DNA from 2 places in the Priestia sp. FSL W8-0524 genome. Region 1 is predicted to be linked to the other one. Evidence: riboswitches for the same ligand, from Rfam matches in the RefSeq annotation. Region 1 holds a riboswitch; the other holds the start of a gene.
What was found. A riboswitch is a leader RNA that binds a small molecule or an ion and turns the genes downstream of it on or off. The one in region 1 is predicted to bind lysine.
Positions count from the first base shown of each region.

Region 2: linked by a shared signal. The riboswitch ahead of lysA (diaminopimelate decarboxylase) and the one ahead of NST66_RS22900 (aspartate kinase) in region 1 are both predicted to bind lysine.

Region 1 covers NZ_JBBOUG010000001.1:4,378,165-4,387,266, forward strand. The annotation lists gene NST66_RS22900 (aspartate kinase) at 1-1,041, opposite strand, end outside; lysine riboswitch at 1,183-1,360, opposite strand; gene uvrC (excinuclease ABC subunit UvrC) at 1,426-3,192, opposite strand; gene trxA (thioredoxin) at 3,416-3,730, opposite strand; gene NST66_RS22915 (electron transfer flavoprotein subunit alpha/FixB family protein) at 4,140-5,120, opposite strand; gene NST66_RS22920 (electron transfer flavoprotein subunit beta/FixA family protein) at 5,154-5,927, opposite strand; gene NST66_RS22925 (enoyl-CoA hydratase) at 5,946-6,719, opposite strand; gene NST66_RS22930 (TetR/AcrR family transcriptional regulator) at 6,799-7,383, opposite strand; gene NST66_RS22935 (AMP-binding protein) at 7,496-9,102, opposite strand, start outside.
Region 2 covers NZ_JBBOUG010000001.1:2,049,496-2,058,597, reverse strand. The annotation lists gene NST66_RS10310 (PAS domain-containing sensor histidine kinase) at 1-599, opposite strand, end outside; gene NST66_RS10305 (YckD family protein) at 761-1,075, opposite strand; gene NST66_RS10300 (NAD(P)/FAD-dependent oxidoreductase) at 1,149-2,267, opposite strand; gene NST66_RS10295 (CBO0543 family protein) at 2,606-3,118, shown strand; lysine riboswitch at 3,185-3,367, shown strand; gene lysA (diaminopimelate decarboxylase) at 3,506-4,834, shown strand; gene NST66_RS10285 (dicarboxylate/amino acid:cation symporter) at 4,885-6,147, shown strand; gene NST66_RS10280 (hypothetical protein) at 6,286-6,420, shown strand; gene NST66_RS10275 (hypothetical protein) at 6,576-6,761, shown strand; gene NST66_RS10270 (LysR family transcriptional regulator) at 6,894-7,805, shown strand; gene NST66_RS10265 (O-methyltransferase) at 8,006-8,692, opposite strand; gene NST66_RS10260 (GNAT family N-acetyltransferase) at 8,944-9,102, opposite strand, start outside.

The DNA.
Region 1 (9,102 bases):
AGATCCCACAATCGATACTTTAGCCAGACTGCTTTCATGTTCAATACGCGTATACCCCAAGGTAGATTTATACTCTTTTAAGACGGCAAGAGCAGCTTCTACGTCTACAGTTTTAATAGAAAATGAGATAGAGAGGCGATTATTAGCCGTTACGTTTTGAATAATAATATCCACGTTTAACTGTTCTTTTGCTAATGCTGTAAAAATAGTAGAAAGAGTTTGTAACTCGTTGTTTAACCCTTCAATTGTCACCCGTGAAATATTATCTTCAAACGCAATTCCTCTTACGACTAAGTTTTGTTCCATTGAAACTTCCTCCTCAACAATCGTTCCATTCTCGTTTTCTAAGCTTGAACGCACTTCTAGCGGTACCTGATAATTTTTTGCAAACTCAACAGCGCGCGGATGCAGCACCCCTGCTCCTAAATTGGCTAATTCTAACATTTCGTCATATGAAATAGAATGAAGTTTACGAGCATCTTCTACGTAGCGCGGATCCGTCGTAAACACTCCTGTTACGTCTGTATAAATATCACATTTTGCAGCTTTTAGTGCCGCGGCAAGAGCTACTGCCGTCGTGTCAGAGCCGCCTCGACCTAATGTTGTAATGCTTCCATCTTCTGAACAGCCTTGGAATCCAGCTACTACTACGATTCGACCTCTATCTAATTGGCTTTGAATACGAGTCGTGTCAATGTGCTGGATTCGTGCATTGCTGTGAACTGCTTCCGTCTGGATACCAGCTTGCCAACCTGTTAGCGAAGTGGCTTCATGACCTTTGAATTGAAGAGCCATTGTTAACAGGGAAATCGTTACTTGTTCTCCAGTTGTAAGAAGCATATCCATTTCGCGTTTACTTGGACTGTCCGTAATATCACTTGCTAATTTCACCAGTGCATCTGTGGTTTTGCCCATTGCCGATACAACAACTACTACTTGGTTACCGCGCTCTGCTTCTTGAATAACACGGTTTGCTACATGTTGAATACGTTCAACAGAACCAACAGATGTTCCACCAAATTTTTGAACGATTAATGCCATAATTTTGTTCATTCCTTTTCAATAAATTTGCATATGCAGGATGATGAGAAGCTAAATTTTTTTACTCAGACAATAAAAAAAGCAATGAGATGAGCTCTCATTGCTTAACGAACGAAAATTATAAAACATAACCGTCCACTGCCGTGAGATAGCTCTCCAAGAATCTACATCTTGACAATCCTACGTTTATTCAACGCAGAACCAGCAATCATTACTATGAGGTAATGTTCACTTCGGCAAATTTCCCTTTCCGCATCGTTCATAAGGGCTCATACCCTTCCTGATGCGTACTGATTAAATTTGCACCTCTATCTTCACTTCATTTGATGAAGTGTCGTATGAAATTAGTTAATAGCTTATCAAATATTTTCTATTATTTCAAGACTATTTTTGCAATGTTTCATAAATTTTTTCAGCAATGTTCTGAGGAACACCTGAATTTCGAATATCTTCAATCGTTGCTTCTTTCAATTTTTTCACCGAACCAAAATGCTTTAACAAAGCTTTTTTACGCTTTTCTCCCACTCCCGGAATGTCGTCCAGAACTGACTGAAAAGCGGACTTAGAGCGCACTTGACGGTGGAAGGTAATCGCAAAGCGGTGAACTTCATCTTGAATTCGCTGAAGCAAATAAAATTCTTGACTATTGCGTTCAAGCGGTATGATTTGAGGAGGCTCACCAATCATCAGATTGGAGGTTCTGTGCTTATCATCTTTGACAAGACCTGCTGTAGGCACTAAAAGTCCCAATTCATTTTCGAGAACGTCCTGGACTGCAGCTAAATGCCCTTTGCCTCCATCTACAACAATTAAATCCGGAAGCGGAAGGCCTTCTTTTAACGCTCTGGAATACCGTCTGCGAACGACTTCCCTCATGGAACTGTAATCATCTGGTCCCTTTACGGTCTTAATTTTATATTTGCGATATTCTTTCTTTTCCGGTTTCCCATCAACAAAAACAATCATCGCAGAAACTGGGTCTGTTCCTTGAATATTTGAGTTATCAAATGCTTCAATCCGATAAGGAGCGGCAATTCCAAGCTCTTCTCCTAACCGTTCAACTGCGCCAACTGTACGCTCTTCATCTCGTTCAATTAAATAGAATTTTTCACCGAGCGCAATCTTTGCATTTTTACACGCAAGTTCTACTAATTCTTTCTTTTTGCCTCGCTTTGGATGCTGAACCTCTACTTCTACTAACTTCTCAGCTAACTCTGCATCAATCGTTGCTGGAACCATCACTTCTTTTGGCTTAATATTTTTGGCATAAAACTGACCGATAAAAGTTAAGAAATCTTCTTCTGGCTCTTTATAAAAAGGAAACATAGAAACTTCTCGCTCAATTAATTTCCCTTGGCGAATAAAGAAAACTTGAACACACATCCAGCCTTTATCGTAAGAATAGCCAAACACATCTCGATTAACAAAATCATTAAACGTTACTTTTTGCTTTTCCATTGTCGCTTCGATATGAGCAATTTGATCTCGGTATTCTTTAGCCCGTTCAAAGTCAAGTTCTTCTGAAGCTTTTAACATTTTTTCAGTTAACTCTGTTTTGACATGCTCATATCCACCATTTAAAAACCGCGTGATATTTTCAATAATTTGTTTGTTTTGCTCTTCTTTTACCTCTTTTACGCAAGGAGCTAGACATTGCCCGATATGGTAATACAAACAAGGCCTATCTGGCATAGTGGAGCACTTTCTTAACGGATAAATGCGATCAAGAAGCCGCTTTGTTTCATTTGCTGCTTGAACATTAGGATAAGGACCGAAGTATTTCCCTTTATCTTTTTTTATTTTTCTTGTAATAACAAGTCGGGGCTGTTTTTCAGCTGTAATCTTAATAAACGGATAGCCCTTATCGTCTTTAAGCATAATATTGTATTTTGGGTCATGCTTTTTAATTAAATTCATTTCTAAAATAAGCGCTTCTAAATTAGAAGATGTGACGATATATTCAAAGTCGACAATGTCGTTTACAAGTCGAAGCGTCTTTCCGTCATGAGATCCGGTAAAGTAGGAACGTACTCGATTTTTTAATACTTTTGCTTTTCCTACGTAAATGACCGTTCCATATTTATCTTTCATCAAGTAACAGCCGGGCTGATCCGGTAAAATAGCCAGCTTTTCTTTTAAATAATCGTTCATACTTTTCTCCTTCCTCTTCTCTTACTCTGTCCATCTATACAATCGCTTATGAAGCGTAACCTACATTCTTGCCTGTCTTAATACATGTACATAAGCTGGATTTATGGCGGTGTTCCTTACATCTAGTATAAAACAAACGAACGCATATTCGCTAAATAAAAGTATTCCCAAAAGAGAAAAAGTGGAGAAAAAGAAAAAAACCTAGCCTGAGCTAGGTTTTGACTTACGCGTGTTTATTAATTAATTCTGTTAATGCTTCTTTTGGTTGGAAACCAACTACTTGATCAACTTTCTCTCCATCTTTGAATAATACTAAAGTTGGGATACTCATAACACCAAATTTTCCAGCTGTTTCTTGATTTTCATCAACGTCTACTTTTACGATTTTAACTTTATCGTTAAGTTCGCCATCAATTTCTTCAAGAACTGGAGCAATCATTTTACATGGGCCACACCATGGTGCCCAAAAGTCAACAAGCACTAGGCCTGATTTAATTTCATCTGTAAAGTTTTTATCTGTAGCATGTGCAATAGCCATTTTAATTCCTCCTAAATATATGCAATATCCAAATTCTACTCACAGTATATCACCTTCAAATAAGGTTTGCTAACTTTTTGCTTACATTTATACTGTTTATTCTCCGCTCTAGTTTGTACAATTTGCCTAAAAATATGCGTAGAAAATTTCGTTTCCCATGAGGCTGAGACCTGACTAAATGAATCCAAAGACGAACAAATAGTATACATGGGTTGAACCGCTTGCGACACCGCAGTTGATTTCCATGCAAGACTTCGCTTTTCTAGCAGGAGTCTTCGCCTTGCCCTCCAATCACCTGCTAGAAAGACCTACCCTGCGTTTACCCTAACAAAAAAAACGAACCACTAATCAAAAATCTTGATCAACGGTTCGTTCTTCACTTCGTCTCAAATACTTTTGTCCGAGAATCTTACGCAGACTGTACTTTCAGCTTTTTAAATTCTTCCGTTAGCAGAGGCACTACTTCAAATAAATCTCCAACGATTCCGTAGTCAGCTACTTTAAAAATATTCGCTTCAGGATCTTTATTGATTGCAACAATAATTTTTGAATTTGACATACCTGCCAAATGCTGAATAGCACCTGAAATTCCGCAGGCAATGTATAAATCTGGTGTGACTACTTTGCCCGTCTGACCGATTTGAAGAGAATAGTCGCAGTAATCTGCATCGCACGCTCCGCGAGACGCTCCAACAGCTCCATTTAACACGTCCGCTAGTTCTTGGAGAGGTCCAAAACCTTCCGTGCTTTTTACACCTCGACCACCTGCAATCACGACTTTTGCTTCGGACAAATCAACCCCTTGCGTTGCTTTGCGTACGACTTCTTTTACAACAGTACGCAGGTTTTTGATTTCAACATTTAAATCCTCTACATCACCTGTACGCCCCTCATCTTTTGCAAGCGGTGAAATATTATTTGGACGAATCGTGACAAACGTAAAAGCATCGGTCATGATTTTCTTCTCAAATGCTTTACCAGAATAAATTGGGCGAGTGAAGACTACTTGATCCCCTCCCACTTCTACATCCGTCACATCCGAGATAAGTCCTTTATCTAAGCGAGCTGCCAGTTTTGGCGCTAGATCTTTGCCAAGAGCCGTATGCCCAAATACGATAGCTTCAGGCTGTTCACTTTCAATGATGGCTAATAATGCCTGAGCGTAACCATCCGATGTGTAAGCAGCTAAATCTTCATGCTCCGTCACAACAACTTTATCTGCTCCGTATGCAATAAGTTCTTCACTTAAAGATTTTACGTCCTTTCCTACTAACGCTGCAATAATTTCTCCCCCGTCAGCTACAGTAGACGCTGCGGAAATCGCTTCAAACGATACGTTTCGTAATCCCCCATCACGTGCTTCTCCAAGAACTAACACTTTGCGTCCCATTACAATACCCCCATTGTTTTGACTTTTGACTTATTAAATGACTTTTGCTTCCTTATGCAGTAAATTGACCAGCTCTGTTACTTGATCTTTTATATCTCCTTGTAATACGCGCCCCGCGTCTTTTTTCGGAGGTAAATAAATTTCAATTGTCTTTGTTTTTGCTTCTACATCATCTTCATCTAAATCTAAATCGTCTAATTCCACTTCAACCAACGGTTTCTTCTTTGCTTTCATAATCCCTGGAAGAGATGGATAGCGAGGCTCATTAAGTCCCTGCTGAGCTGTTACTAAAAGAGGAAGCGACGTTTCAATAACTTCCGAATCTCCTTCCACATCGCGTACAACCGTCACTTTTTCACCTTCAATATCCAGCTTTGTAATCGTTGTAATATAAGGGATTTCTAACTGTTCTGCTACGCGCGGTCCCACCTGGCCTGAACCTCCGTCAATCGCTACGTTTCCTGCTAAGATTAAATCAGGAGATTGCTCTTTTAAGTACTGTGCCAGCAGCCTAGAAGTCGTGTACTGATCGCCATCTTCTATGTCATCTTCCGTATTGATTAAAACCGCTTTATCTGCTCCCATAGCCAAAGCTGTTCGGAGTTCTTTTTCTGATTCTTCCCCTCCTACACTCACGACCGTAATCTCTCCGCCATGCTTTTCCTTTAGCTGAATAGCCTCTTCAACTGCATACTCATCGTAAGGATTAATAATAAATTCAGCTCCATCTTCAACAATTTGACCATTTTTTAGTGAAAGTTTCTCCTCTGTATCGAACGTTCTTTTTACTAACACATAAATATTCATTCAATTCCCCTCCTAAGCTTATTTTCCTAAAAATTTAGGCTGGCGCTTTTCAATAAAAGCGGCTACGCCTTCTTGAGCATCACGGCTTTTGAATACGCTTCCAAAAAACTGTGCTTCTTTTTTGATGCCGCTGTAATAAGCATCTGTTTTTACATGTTGAAGCAGCTGCAAGGTAGCTTTAACAGAGATTGGGCTTTTTTTGGCAATTTTTCTAGCAAGTAAAAATGTTTCATTGATAAGCTGACTTTCTTCAAAAGCTGCGTTTGCCAATCCTAACTCCACTGCCTCGCTGCCCGATATTGGATCACTTGTCAGCATCATCTCACAAGCCTTATGAACCCCTACATAACGAGGCAATCGCTGAGTTCCTCCAAACCCTGGTATAATTCCTAACTGAAGTTCAGGCAAGCCCAGCTTAGCATTTTCTGTTACCAAACGGATATGGCAGCTCATAGCAAGCTCTAATCCTCCGCCTAAAGCAGCTCCATGAATAGCTGCAATAACTGGTTTTGGGTAATTTTCAATATACTCAAAGAGCTCTTGGCCGTTAACAGCAAGTTTCTCGTAATCTTTTTCCTGCTGCAGTGATGTAAACTCTTTTATATCAGCTCCAGCACAAAAGAATTTCCCTTCGCCTTTAATGACGATAACCCTTGTCTCTTTGCTATCTTCTAAATGTTTTAAAACACTTGAAAGATCTTTTAATAAATCTTGAGACAAAGCGTTAGCAGGTTGTCTATTCAACGTAATGAAGCTTATTGCATCAACAGTTTCAACCTGGATAATCTCCATTTGTTTCCCCCACCCTTTCTTTCTATTTTCATTACCTTGCGCTTCTCCCCTCGCAAGGGAGCAGCAGGCTCACTTACGATTATGAGCCGCTGCAGCCGTTTAACAGCAGGGAATGGACTTTATCTACCGATTCTATTAGACCATATCGATGATCGTTCATTACCCATGTTGTGACAGTTTCATCAATCGTTCCAAAAATCATCTGTCGCGCAAGACGAATATCTATATTTTCAGAAAACTCACCCGTTTCGATTCCTGTCTGTAAAATAGAATCAATGAGAGTCAGATAATCTTTTAATACATCGTTAATTTTCAATCTTAAATCTTTGTTCGATTGACGCAGTTCAAGCTGTGTCACTGTAGCTAAATGATGATCCTCCGCTAGAAACGAAAAATGCTTGTCAATTAATACGTGAAGTTTTTCTGCCGCAGTTTCAATTCCCGCCAGTTCTTCATAAATTTTTTCTACAAACTGTCCCATCTTCTCTTGAAATAAGGAAATCAAGACATCTTCTTTGTTTTTAAAATATAAATATATCGTACCGTCTGCAACTCCAGCCTGCTTAGCAATTTTAGAAACCTGAGCATTGTGGTATCCGTTTTCTGCTATTACTACTACAGCTGCATCGATAATCTGCTTATACTTTGGCTTATTTCTTCTCAATCTTATACGCTCCTTTAAAATATGAATGATTATTCATTCATATCTTTATAATAAAGAAACCGCAAGTATCTGTCAATTATGTTTCAGCAAAAAAATCAAAGGCGACGATCGATTACGTCGCCTTTTTATGCTTTTCATTTTCTTCTTCAATCAGTGCTCGTCGCAGAATCTTCCCGACCGCTGTTTTTGGAAGCTCATTTCGAAATTCATAAAGGCGCGGAACTTTATAAGCAGCTAAATACTTTCTAGAAAACTCATTTAACTCTTCTTCAGTACATCTTACACCATTTTTTAATACAATGTAAGCCTTCACTGTTTCTCCTCTATATGGGTCAGGAACACCTACCACTACAGCTTCTTGAATTTTTTCATGCTCATATAATACTTCTTCAACTTCTCGAGGATAGATATTATATCCCCCGGCAATAATAATATCTTTCTTTCGATCTACTACATAAAAATAACCTTTATTATCCATATAGCCAACATCACCTGTTAGCAACCACCCGTCTCGCATAACAGCCTCCGTTTCTTCAGGCTGCTTCCAATATCCTTTCATGACCTGAGGACCTTTAACCGCAATTTCTCCTACTTCGCTTACAGCAGCTTCTTTACCTGTTTCAAACGAGAGAATTTTGGCATCTGTGTCTGGCCAAGGCACTCCAATGCTTCCTGGTATTCTCTCTTTCCAAAGAAAATTAGCATGAGTAACAGGAGAGGTTTCCGTCAATCCATATCCTTCCACTAGTTTACCTCCAGTGAGCTTTTCAAACTGCTCCTGCACTTCCACAGGAAGAGGAGCCGAACCGCTCATACATGAATCAATAGAAGATAGGTTGTATTTTGCTAAATCAGGATGGTTTAATAATGCGATGTAAATTGTCGGAGCACCTGGAAATAAAGTAGGCTGCTGCTTATGAATGGTTTTGAGCGTCGTTTTTGCATCAAATTTAGGCAGAAGCACCATCTCGTAGTTTTGCAAAACCGATAGAACAAGAACCGTTGTTAAACCATACACATGAAAAAACGGGATAATTCCAAGCACTTTTTCTTCTCCATGCTTGCAGCGGTATAACCAATGTGAACACATCGTTGCATTGGCTACCAAGTTTTTATGAGTAAGCATGACTCCTTTTGGAAAACCTGTTGTTCCCCCGGTGTATTGTAAAATCGCGATATCTTCGTCTGAAATTCCCTCAGCATTACATACTGCTGGAGAGGATTCACTTATAATGCGTTTAAATAAATGAGTAGTCTCCGTATGACTCACATCCACGCTTATCTTCTGCTGTTTGCGCTGAATAAATGGATAGATTATGTTTTTGGGAAATGGGAGATAGTCTTGAATAGAGGTGATGACTACGTGTTTTACACTTGTTAACGCTTTCATTTTTACTACACGCGGATATAGCAAATCGAGTGCAATAATCATGGTCGCTTCTGAATCATTCAGCTGATACTCTAACTCCCTTTCCGTATACAAAGGGTTTGTTTGAACGACTACTCCTCCGGCAAGAAGAACAGCATAAAAGGAAATGACAGCTTGAGGGCAATTTGGAAGCATAATGGCTACTCTATCCCCTTTTTTTAATCCCAGTTCAATAAGGTAAGATGACAGTTTCAAAGAATCTTGATGCAGTTGGGAAAACGTCATTTTTTTCCCTAGAAAATAGATTGCGTTTTTTTTAGGGGCTTTTTGAACTGCTTCTTCAAAAAGCT
Region 2 (9,102 bases), 2.3 Mb from region 1:
AGTGTGACGCTTACATTAATTAAATGCCCGTCTTTATGCTGTCTTACCGTCTCAAATTCCGTTTTCGATTCCCCTGATTGAATAGTCTTGTGAAGTTCGCACACGGGCTCCTTTAAAAACGAAGGTATAATCGGAAGAGGCTTTTGATGAATTTCTTCAAACGTCCAGCCAAATGTATTCTCAAACGCAGGGTTCACTTGAAGCGTTTTACCCTCTAAGTCAACGATAGCAACAGCATCTGCGTTATGATAAATAAAAGGCTGAATCTGTTCTTTTTTCTCTTGATAAGTAGTTATATTAACGCAATGTCCCATAATTTCAGGCTTTTCTGTGTAAGATAAAGGGGTTAAGTTTACTACATAGCGTTTATCATTTATTTGAAGCTCGTACATAAGCGTTTTCTTTTTATTTAGCGCTTCGAAAAAATGCTCATACGAGACCCATTCTTCTAGAGGTATTTTTTGCTCAGAAACGCTTTCTCCTTGATACATACTGTAAACAAGGTGGTCACCTTTTTGTTTGTAAGCAAATATGATTCCTAGAGCCTCAGCTGAATGATTTTCTGCATGTAATCGGACTATTTTTTTATTTTCGTTCATCGTTCATATTTACCTACCCCTCACTAGCATCTTTCCTAATCGTTCTCATTCTCTTAATTTTACATGAGGCGTTTAAAATTTACTAGATAAAGAAGCAGATATTTTCCATTCATTCACATAAAAAAAGCGCCTGTATAGGCGCTTTTTTATGTGAATAGGAATTACTTTGAATGATGCATTTTATGACAGTGCCGCTTCGGAACAAACCCATTTTTCTCCATATGCTGATAGCGATTTTCCATATGTGAAGAAATGTTTTGACTCTCCGTTTTGCTTAGCACGCCGTACTCCACATATTTTGAAAGTATTTCTTTCTTTTTTTCGAACATTTCTTTGTACAGAACGGATAATTCCTGCTTTTGCTGAGACGTCAGCTGCACGTCTTTTGTTTCTGGCTGAGGATTGTTTTCCGCTAATACAGGCGTCCCGCTCATAAATAAAAAAGCTGCTGCTGCACTTATCATAACCTTTCGCAAACAATCTACTTCCTTTCATCATATAGTAGTTATAGTTTGCGAACTTCTATTTGTTTTCATTCATTCTATTTGCTTAGGACTCAATAGCTCCTCTTACATCATAATCGCTAAGATCAATTTCCATTTCCATTTCAAGTGCTAATTTAGCAAGCTCTGAACCAAGATAAGGACCCGACGTTAAGCCTGAAGCTCCGAGACCATTCGCTACTAGTATTCCTTCGTAAGCTGGAAGAGCCCCAATGACTGGCAAGAAGCCTGGAGTAAATGGTCGAAACCCTACCCTTGTTTCTAAGACTGTGCTTTCTGTTAAGCCAGGAGCAATTAATAAGGCCTTTGAAAAAATTTCATGAAGCCCCCCAGCCGTTACTCTCAAGTCATAACCCGTGTCGTTTTCATGTGTTGCTCCTATGACAATTTGACCTTGTTCAAACGAAAGAATATATTGGTCGCTTGGAGGCATTACAACGGGCCAGTCTTTTGTATCTAAATCAGGAAGATGCAAGTGGACAATTTGCGCTTTTTGAAAGCTTGCTAAAAATTTCACTCCAAGAGGCTCTAGTAATTGATTTGCCCACGCTCCTGCTGTCACGATTGTTGTACTTGCTAGAAGGGTTTGTCCATTTACGGCAACGCCCGTTACTTGATTATTTTCATAAAGTAGTTCTGCGTTTCCTTCTATTATTTTTGCACCGTTTTTCTTCGCTGCATTCACAAGTGCGTTTCGAAGAGCTCTTCCGTTAACGCGAGCGGCTCCACTAATATGAACTGAACTGTATTCTTCCGAAAGAGCCGGAAACAAAGCCTGTGTTTCTTTAGCGGATAAACGTGTAATCTCGCCTATTTCGGGGGCTTCTTCCCGACGCTTATATGCTCGTTCTTCCATTTTTTTAAGCTTTTGTTCATCAGTGTGTAAACTAATTGCTCCTACTCGCTTATATCCCGTATCCGTTTCTCCATCTTCTTCTAATTGCTGAATTAATGTTTGATAGTACTTGGCGCCGCCTTTTGCTAAGCGGTACCATGCTTTATTTCGACGCTGCGAAAGCCATGGACAAACAATTCCTGCTGCTGCATCAGTAGCTTGACCAGCATCCTTGCGATCTATCAATGTCACATCTGCTCCTGCTTTTGCTAAATGATATGCCGTAGAAGCTCCAAGTACCCCAGCTCCAACTACGATGTATGTTTTCATACCAAAACACCCTTTTCTTTCTTCTAGTATTCTCATGCTATATGTATGCAATTTTAGCATAGCAAAAAAAGAAGTCACATACTAGGCGAAGCTATTTTAAGCTTATTTTTAAGCCTTGCTGACTTTGACATATAGCTCCTTTCGTCTCGTAAACAAAAGCGGTAGAAGTTCTTTTACCAAGATTATAACAGGGTGAAGAAAGCCATAAATAGTGGTAGTACGTCTTTAACGCTGTGGCTTACGGCTTTTCTATTATAGGTGCTGAATAAAAAAATGAAAGAATAAAACCACTATAATATGTAAATAAAAAGAAATAACCATTATTTTAAGGAGAGCGTATGCAATCTTCATTTGTATTATTTTTTATCATTCTTGGTTTACTATTTGGCAAGTGGCGAAGGTATCAAGAATACTACCCTACTTTGCTGTTTTGGGTCACGGGGAATTTGCTTTATGAAGTGCTGCTGTTTCATCACCGCGTATGGGTATTTCACCCTGTTGGTATTGATCATCTTTTTCTACCCGATCACCTAATGGTTTCTCTTGGAATAACCTTAATTATTTATCCGTTTGTTATACCGGTTTTTTTAGGAAGGCTGCCGCTGCATGTAAGCGGCCGGCTGTGGTGGATTCTTTTATGGGCGCTTTTATTTACTGTGATTGAGTTCATTGCTTATGTTAATCACAGTATCACTCATCATTATGGATGGTCGCTGCTATGTTCTTTTCTCTTCAATATTGTCACGTTCTCACTTTTAATCATTCATCAGAAGACAGCGCTGGCTGCTTGGATTCTATCTGGAAGCTTCATAGCTTTTTTATTTATCTTCTTTGATATTCCTATGCCTTAACTTTTCATTGACTAGACAGAGGAAAAGGAAATATAATAGGAGTTACATTTAAATATAATTTTCCTCTCTGAGAATAGAGGTGCATGAAATCAAGAGTCACTTATTGGAGACTAATGGAGTCTGTGAAGATAAGTAAAAGGGATTTCGTGCCGAAGTATATAAACATCCATTGTGTTCATATACTGGTTCAGTATTGAATAAATGCTGAGCTGTCACAAACCACTTGGTTTGTGGAGAGCTATTGAAGAGATGTTGATGCCTAGAATGTAATAATACTTTATTATTATGAAACCAAGACGCGTGAACATCACTTCACGGGTCTTTTTTGTGTTTTTCTACTGACCATCAAAGTTATAGTTGAATGATTTAAATGGAGGGATACGGATTATGTACTTACATGGAACGAGTAAAATTAACAGCAGCAATCATTTAGAAATTGGGCAGTGCGATACGGTCGAACTGAAAAAACAATACGGCACTCCCCTATACATCTACGATCAAGAATTAATTGAGACGAAATGCAAGGCCTTCCATTCAGCCTTTCAAAGAAGCGGCTTTTCATATCAAATCGCCTATGCAGGGAAAGCGTTTCTTTGTATGGAAATGGCTAGCCTTTTAACGAAGCTTGATATGTCATTAGATGTGGTCTCAGGAGGCGAATTATTTACAGCTCTTGAAGCGGGATATCCAGCTGAACGCATTCATTTTCACGGAAATAACAAAACGATTGAAGAAATTGAAATGGCTCTTGATGCGAATATTGGCTGTTTTGTTGTGGATAACTTTACCGAACTTGAAGTTTTACATGCCTTAGCAGCTGAGCGCAAACAGAAAGCATCTATTCTTCTGCGTGTTACTCCAGGGATTGAAGCCCACACACATGAATATATTATGACCGGACAGGAAGACTCCAAGTTTGGATTTGGTCTTTCCAATGACCAGGCTATGAAAGCGGTAAGTTCTGCATTAGAAAAGCCTTACTACGATCTTTTAGGCATTCATTGTCATATTGGTTCGCAAATTTTTGAAGTAGATGGTTTTTCTCGCGCCATTGATATTTTAACTGATTTCTTATTCAGTATTCGTGATAAAATGGAATTTGAAGTAAAAGTTTTAAACGTAGGTGGTGGTTTTGGTATTCGTTATACCGAAAGCGACTCTCCACTTCCAGTTGAGTATTATGTAGATGCACTGACAGAAAAGCTAAGCCGCACGTTAACTGAACAGAATTATACCCTTCCGGAAGTCTGGATTGAGCCTGGAAGAAGCATCGTAGGAGAAGCAGGTACAACGCTTTATACAATCGGCTCAACGAAGGAGATTCCAGGTGTACGCAAATACGTAGGAATTGATGGCGGTATGACCGATAATATCCGTCCTGCTCTTTACGATGCAAAACATGAAGCTGTCTTGGCTAATAGAGTGACGGATAAAAAAGATGAAACAGTATCAATTGCGGGGAAATGCTGTGAATCAGGAGATATGCTTATTTGGGATATCGATTTACCGCGCGTTAATCAAGGAGATTTACTAGCAGTATCCTCTACAGGTGCCTACAACTATTCAATGGCTAGCAATTACAACCGTATTCCGCGCCCTGCTGTTGTATTTGTGAAAAATGGAGAAGCTCGTCTTGCTGTAGAGCGAGAAACATACGAAGATTTGGTGCGTAAAGATGTAAAGCCAGTCGTTACTACGTATGCAATGAGCAAATGATAGCTGTTCTTGCGTAGTAAAGAAGCTATTGTTGTTTGGAGGAAATCTATATGGTTTTAAGTGTATTTAAAACGTACAGATCATCGCTTATTCTGCTTCTCGCTATTTTAATTGGCGGGATAGCAGGATATGCTATCGGGCCCGATGTGGCAGTCGTAAAGCCCTTTGGTGATTTGTTTCTTAATTTAATGTTCATGATTATCGTTCCCCTTGTCTTTTTTAGTGTGGCTTCGGCGATCGCAAACATGAACGAAATGAAACGTCTTGGTAAAATTATGCTAGGTATCGCCGTTGTGTTTGTCGCCACTGCTGTTGTTTCAGCCGTTCTAGGCTTTTTAGGCGCATCACTTTACAATCCGCTGCACAACGTAGATACTTCTGCCATTAAAGAATTAATGGGTGACAGTGAAAATACAGCTGAAAAAATGACGCTTTTAAATCAGCTTGTTAGTACATTTACTGTACCTGATTTTGTTCAGTTATTTTCGAAAGAGCATATTTTACAATTAATTGTCTTTGCCGTTATCTTCGGTATTGCTACCACGATGGCTGGTGAAAAAGGACAGCCTATGGCGAAATTTCTGACTTCGGGTCAAGAAGTATCGATGAAAGTCGTTAAAATTGTCATGTACTATGCTCCAATTGGTTTAGGGTGCTATTTTGCTACTGTAGTAGGAGAACTTGGACCAAAGATCTTGCAAGGGTATGCTAGAGCATTTATTCTTTATTTATTAATTGCAATCGTTTACTATTTTGGCTTCTTTACGCTATACGCATGGATTGCTGGCGGTAAAGCAGGAATTAAGCTGTTTTGGAAAAATGCAGCTGCTCCTTCTATCACTGCTATTGCTACCTGTTCTTCCGCGGCATCTATTCCAGTCAATTTAGACGCAACAAAGAAAATGGGTGTGCCTCTGGATATTGCTGAAACAGTGATTCCATTAGGAGCAAACACCCATAAAGATGGTTCTGTTATCGGTGGTATTCTAAAAATTGTTTTCTTATTCAGTTTGTTCGGCAAAGATATGACGTCTGCTACGAGTATTTTGAGCATATTAGGCGTAGCCTTTTTAGTTGGAGCCGTAATGGGAGCAATTCCTGGAGGCGGTATGATTGGCGAAATGTTAATCATTACAATTTACGGATTTTCGCCAGAAGTTCTGCCCATCATTGCGGTCATTTCCACAATTATTGACGCCCCTGCTACGCTCTTAAACAGTACGGGAAATACAGTAACAGCGATGCTTGTTACAAGGTTTACAGAAGGAAAAGACTGGATTAACAAAATTATCACCACCGATAAAGTCGCCTAGTAAAAAAGCAAAGGGAACAGTCTTAGTGACTCTCCCTTTGCTTTTTTCGTGTGCAGTAATATCGATAGCCGTGTATAAAGTTTGTAAATACGCACATTCTATAGGTATGTTTCATAACCGGACTGGAGGTGTCGTCTAATGAGTAACGCTGCAGGAGGTTCAAAGAAGAATCAACCGAATGATGCGAATCACGTAAGTGCAGAAACAAAAGCTCATCAAAAACGTCTCACTGAGCAAAACAAACAAGAGCATCAAGCTGAAGAGCGAAAATAAAATGACGTCAAAGAACGTTTGGCACAGGCCCTGCGTTCTTTGACGTCATTTTATTTTGAGAGAGCTTAATGACGACGCTCTTTATAGGTCTATCGTACAACCTCCTTTCAAACTTTTACATATTCTATTAATAGGTTTGTAAAAGGAGGAATGATATGGTGTTTTCTTGGATAGAGATTACAGCTGCAGCCTTTGGGCTTTCAGTTATTTTGATAAGTTTTGCATTTTTGCCCGAACGTACAGGCAAAAATCTTTATATTCCTCATCAGCTAGTAGCAAAATCTATGTTTCTCTATAAAAAGATTATTGGTTTTATAAATCAATTTCGACAGAAACTTTAGTTCATTTCCTTTCCTCGTTTTTATTCATTGGATAGCTCCCTTTTTTAATCAGCGCATTTACAGTAAATAATTTAATGGTTAAAATAAAGAGTAAAAAAAAAGGATAAGCAGTTTGCAGAAATGGAGTTTCACATGGAAATCAGAGACTTAGAATACTTTATAGAGGTAGCGAATCATAAAAATTTTACAAAGGCAGCGCTGCAAGTTCATTTGTCACAAACGGCTTTAAGTAAAGCCGTCAAAAAAGTAGAAAATGAACTAGGATTTGAGCTTCTTGACCGTTCAACAAGAGAATTAAAGCTAACCGATGCAGGAGAAGTCGTGTATCATCAGGCAACTAAAGCGCTGTCGGTGTTAAAAGACATGCCTCACTTGTTGGGCGATTTAATGAACTTGCAAACAGGGCAAATCAAGATGGGAATCCCTCCGCTCATCGGGACCTTGTTTTTCCCGAAGATTGCAAAAGCATTTAATGAACAATACCCTAAAGTATCTCTAGAGCTTATTGAATTTGGAGCAAAAAAAATTGAAGCCCTTGTGGAAGAGGCTGGTGTAGATATGGGGATTGTTATGCTTCCTCTCACAAGCGGTCATGATGAGCATTTTCACGTATACCCGTTCGTTAAGGAGAGATTCCTTTTATACGCCCATAAAAACCATCCTTTAGCTAAACGTTCTTCCTTCTGGATGAAAGAATTGGAGCATGAAAAATTCATTATGTTCAGTGAAGAATTTACGCTGCACGACCGGTTAATTCAAGATGCTTTAAAATCAGGATTTGTGCCTTCTATCGCATATAAAAGTTCTCAATGGGATTTAATTATTGAATTAACAGCAGCAGAACTAGGTATTGCTATTTTACCCGAATCGCTTTATGCCAAAGTGAAAGATTCCAATATTATTACGGTACCTATTGCAGATCCTGAAATGATGTGGGAACTTGGAATTATTCTGTTAAAAGAACGCTACAGTTCATTCGCTGTAAGAGAGTTGATTAATTTTCTGACAGCAAAACAAATAACAAATAAGTTGGACGCAAATTAAATAGAGGCTGGGAGATAACGAAATCAATCCACAGCTAGAAGCACCTACACCTACACACATGAAATTTACGTTCACTATCACCATGAAAAAATCCGACCGAGGAATCGAGATTCTCCATCAAGAATTTGAATTCATCGGTCGGATTTCCCTTCAACAAAACTACTTTTGTCCCAGCCTCTTTATATGTAACACGAGTTCTATCATTCAACAATCCCTACAATGAATCCATCATAGCCTTTGCTTCCAACGGTTTGTATAGCCGTGGCGCTGATTCGTTTTTCTTGAGCCAGAGCATCCATAAATTGTCGAATTCCCTTTACATTTTCATCTTCACTTTCTGAGTTCACCACATGCCCTTGACGAACAACATTATCACAAATAATCGTACTTCCTCGTTTCGATAATTCTAGAGCCCACTTTAAGTAATTTGGGTTATTCGGCTTGTCAGCATCAATAAAGATAAGATCAAACGGCTCTGTTCCCTTATCCTTTAATACAGCTAATGTATCAAGCCCGGGGCCGACAATGACTTCTACTAAGTGGCTTACTCCCGCTCTTTTTAAATTAGCTCGTGCTACTTCTGCATGCTGAGCGCTTAATTCGAGCGTAATCAGCTGTCCATCTTTCGGAAGAGCTCTGGCTAGCCAAATCGTGCTGTACCCTCCAAGAGTACCAATTTCCAAAATGCGTTTAGCCCCTTTTAATGAAGCTAACAAATGCAGAAACTTTCCTTGACTAGGCGATACGTCGATGGCAGGTAATCCAGCCTCTTGATTTGCCTTCAATACCTCATCAAGAATAGGGTCAGGTTGTATGAGCTTATCATTCATATAAAGATCCACTTCATTCCAAATTTCATATATAGACATTTCCATACTCCTCCACATAAGTGATAAAAGCTTTATTATTCAAAGATACGAATATGTTTTTCTCATATTCAGCTTGTTGCCGTAATCGTTCGTATTATGAATGTGTTCTAGCTCTCTAATAAACTATCCTGCTCGCTCTTAAAAAGAATTGTTATATGTCCATAAAAAAAGACCTTCAGAGAGGTCTTTTTTATCTTTAAATAATCGTAGCTCAATCCGTAAAAAATAGCCGGTACCTTTCTACCGGCTATTTTCTAGAAGACATCTTATTATCCGTTATGACTGAACTTAAATACTATCGGTGTACGTTCTGTTTCTATTTTCCAAATCATGTGATGATATCCTTTGCTCCAGTAATCTTTTACTAAGTAATCGGGAATTCCAAATATGTTTTTCCATACTTTCTGAGCATTCTTGTATCCGCTATC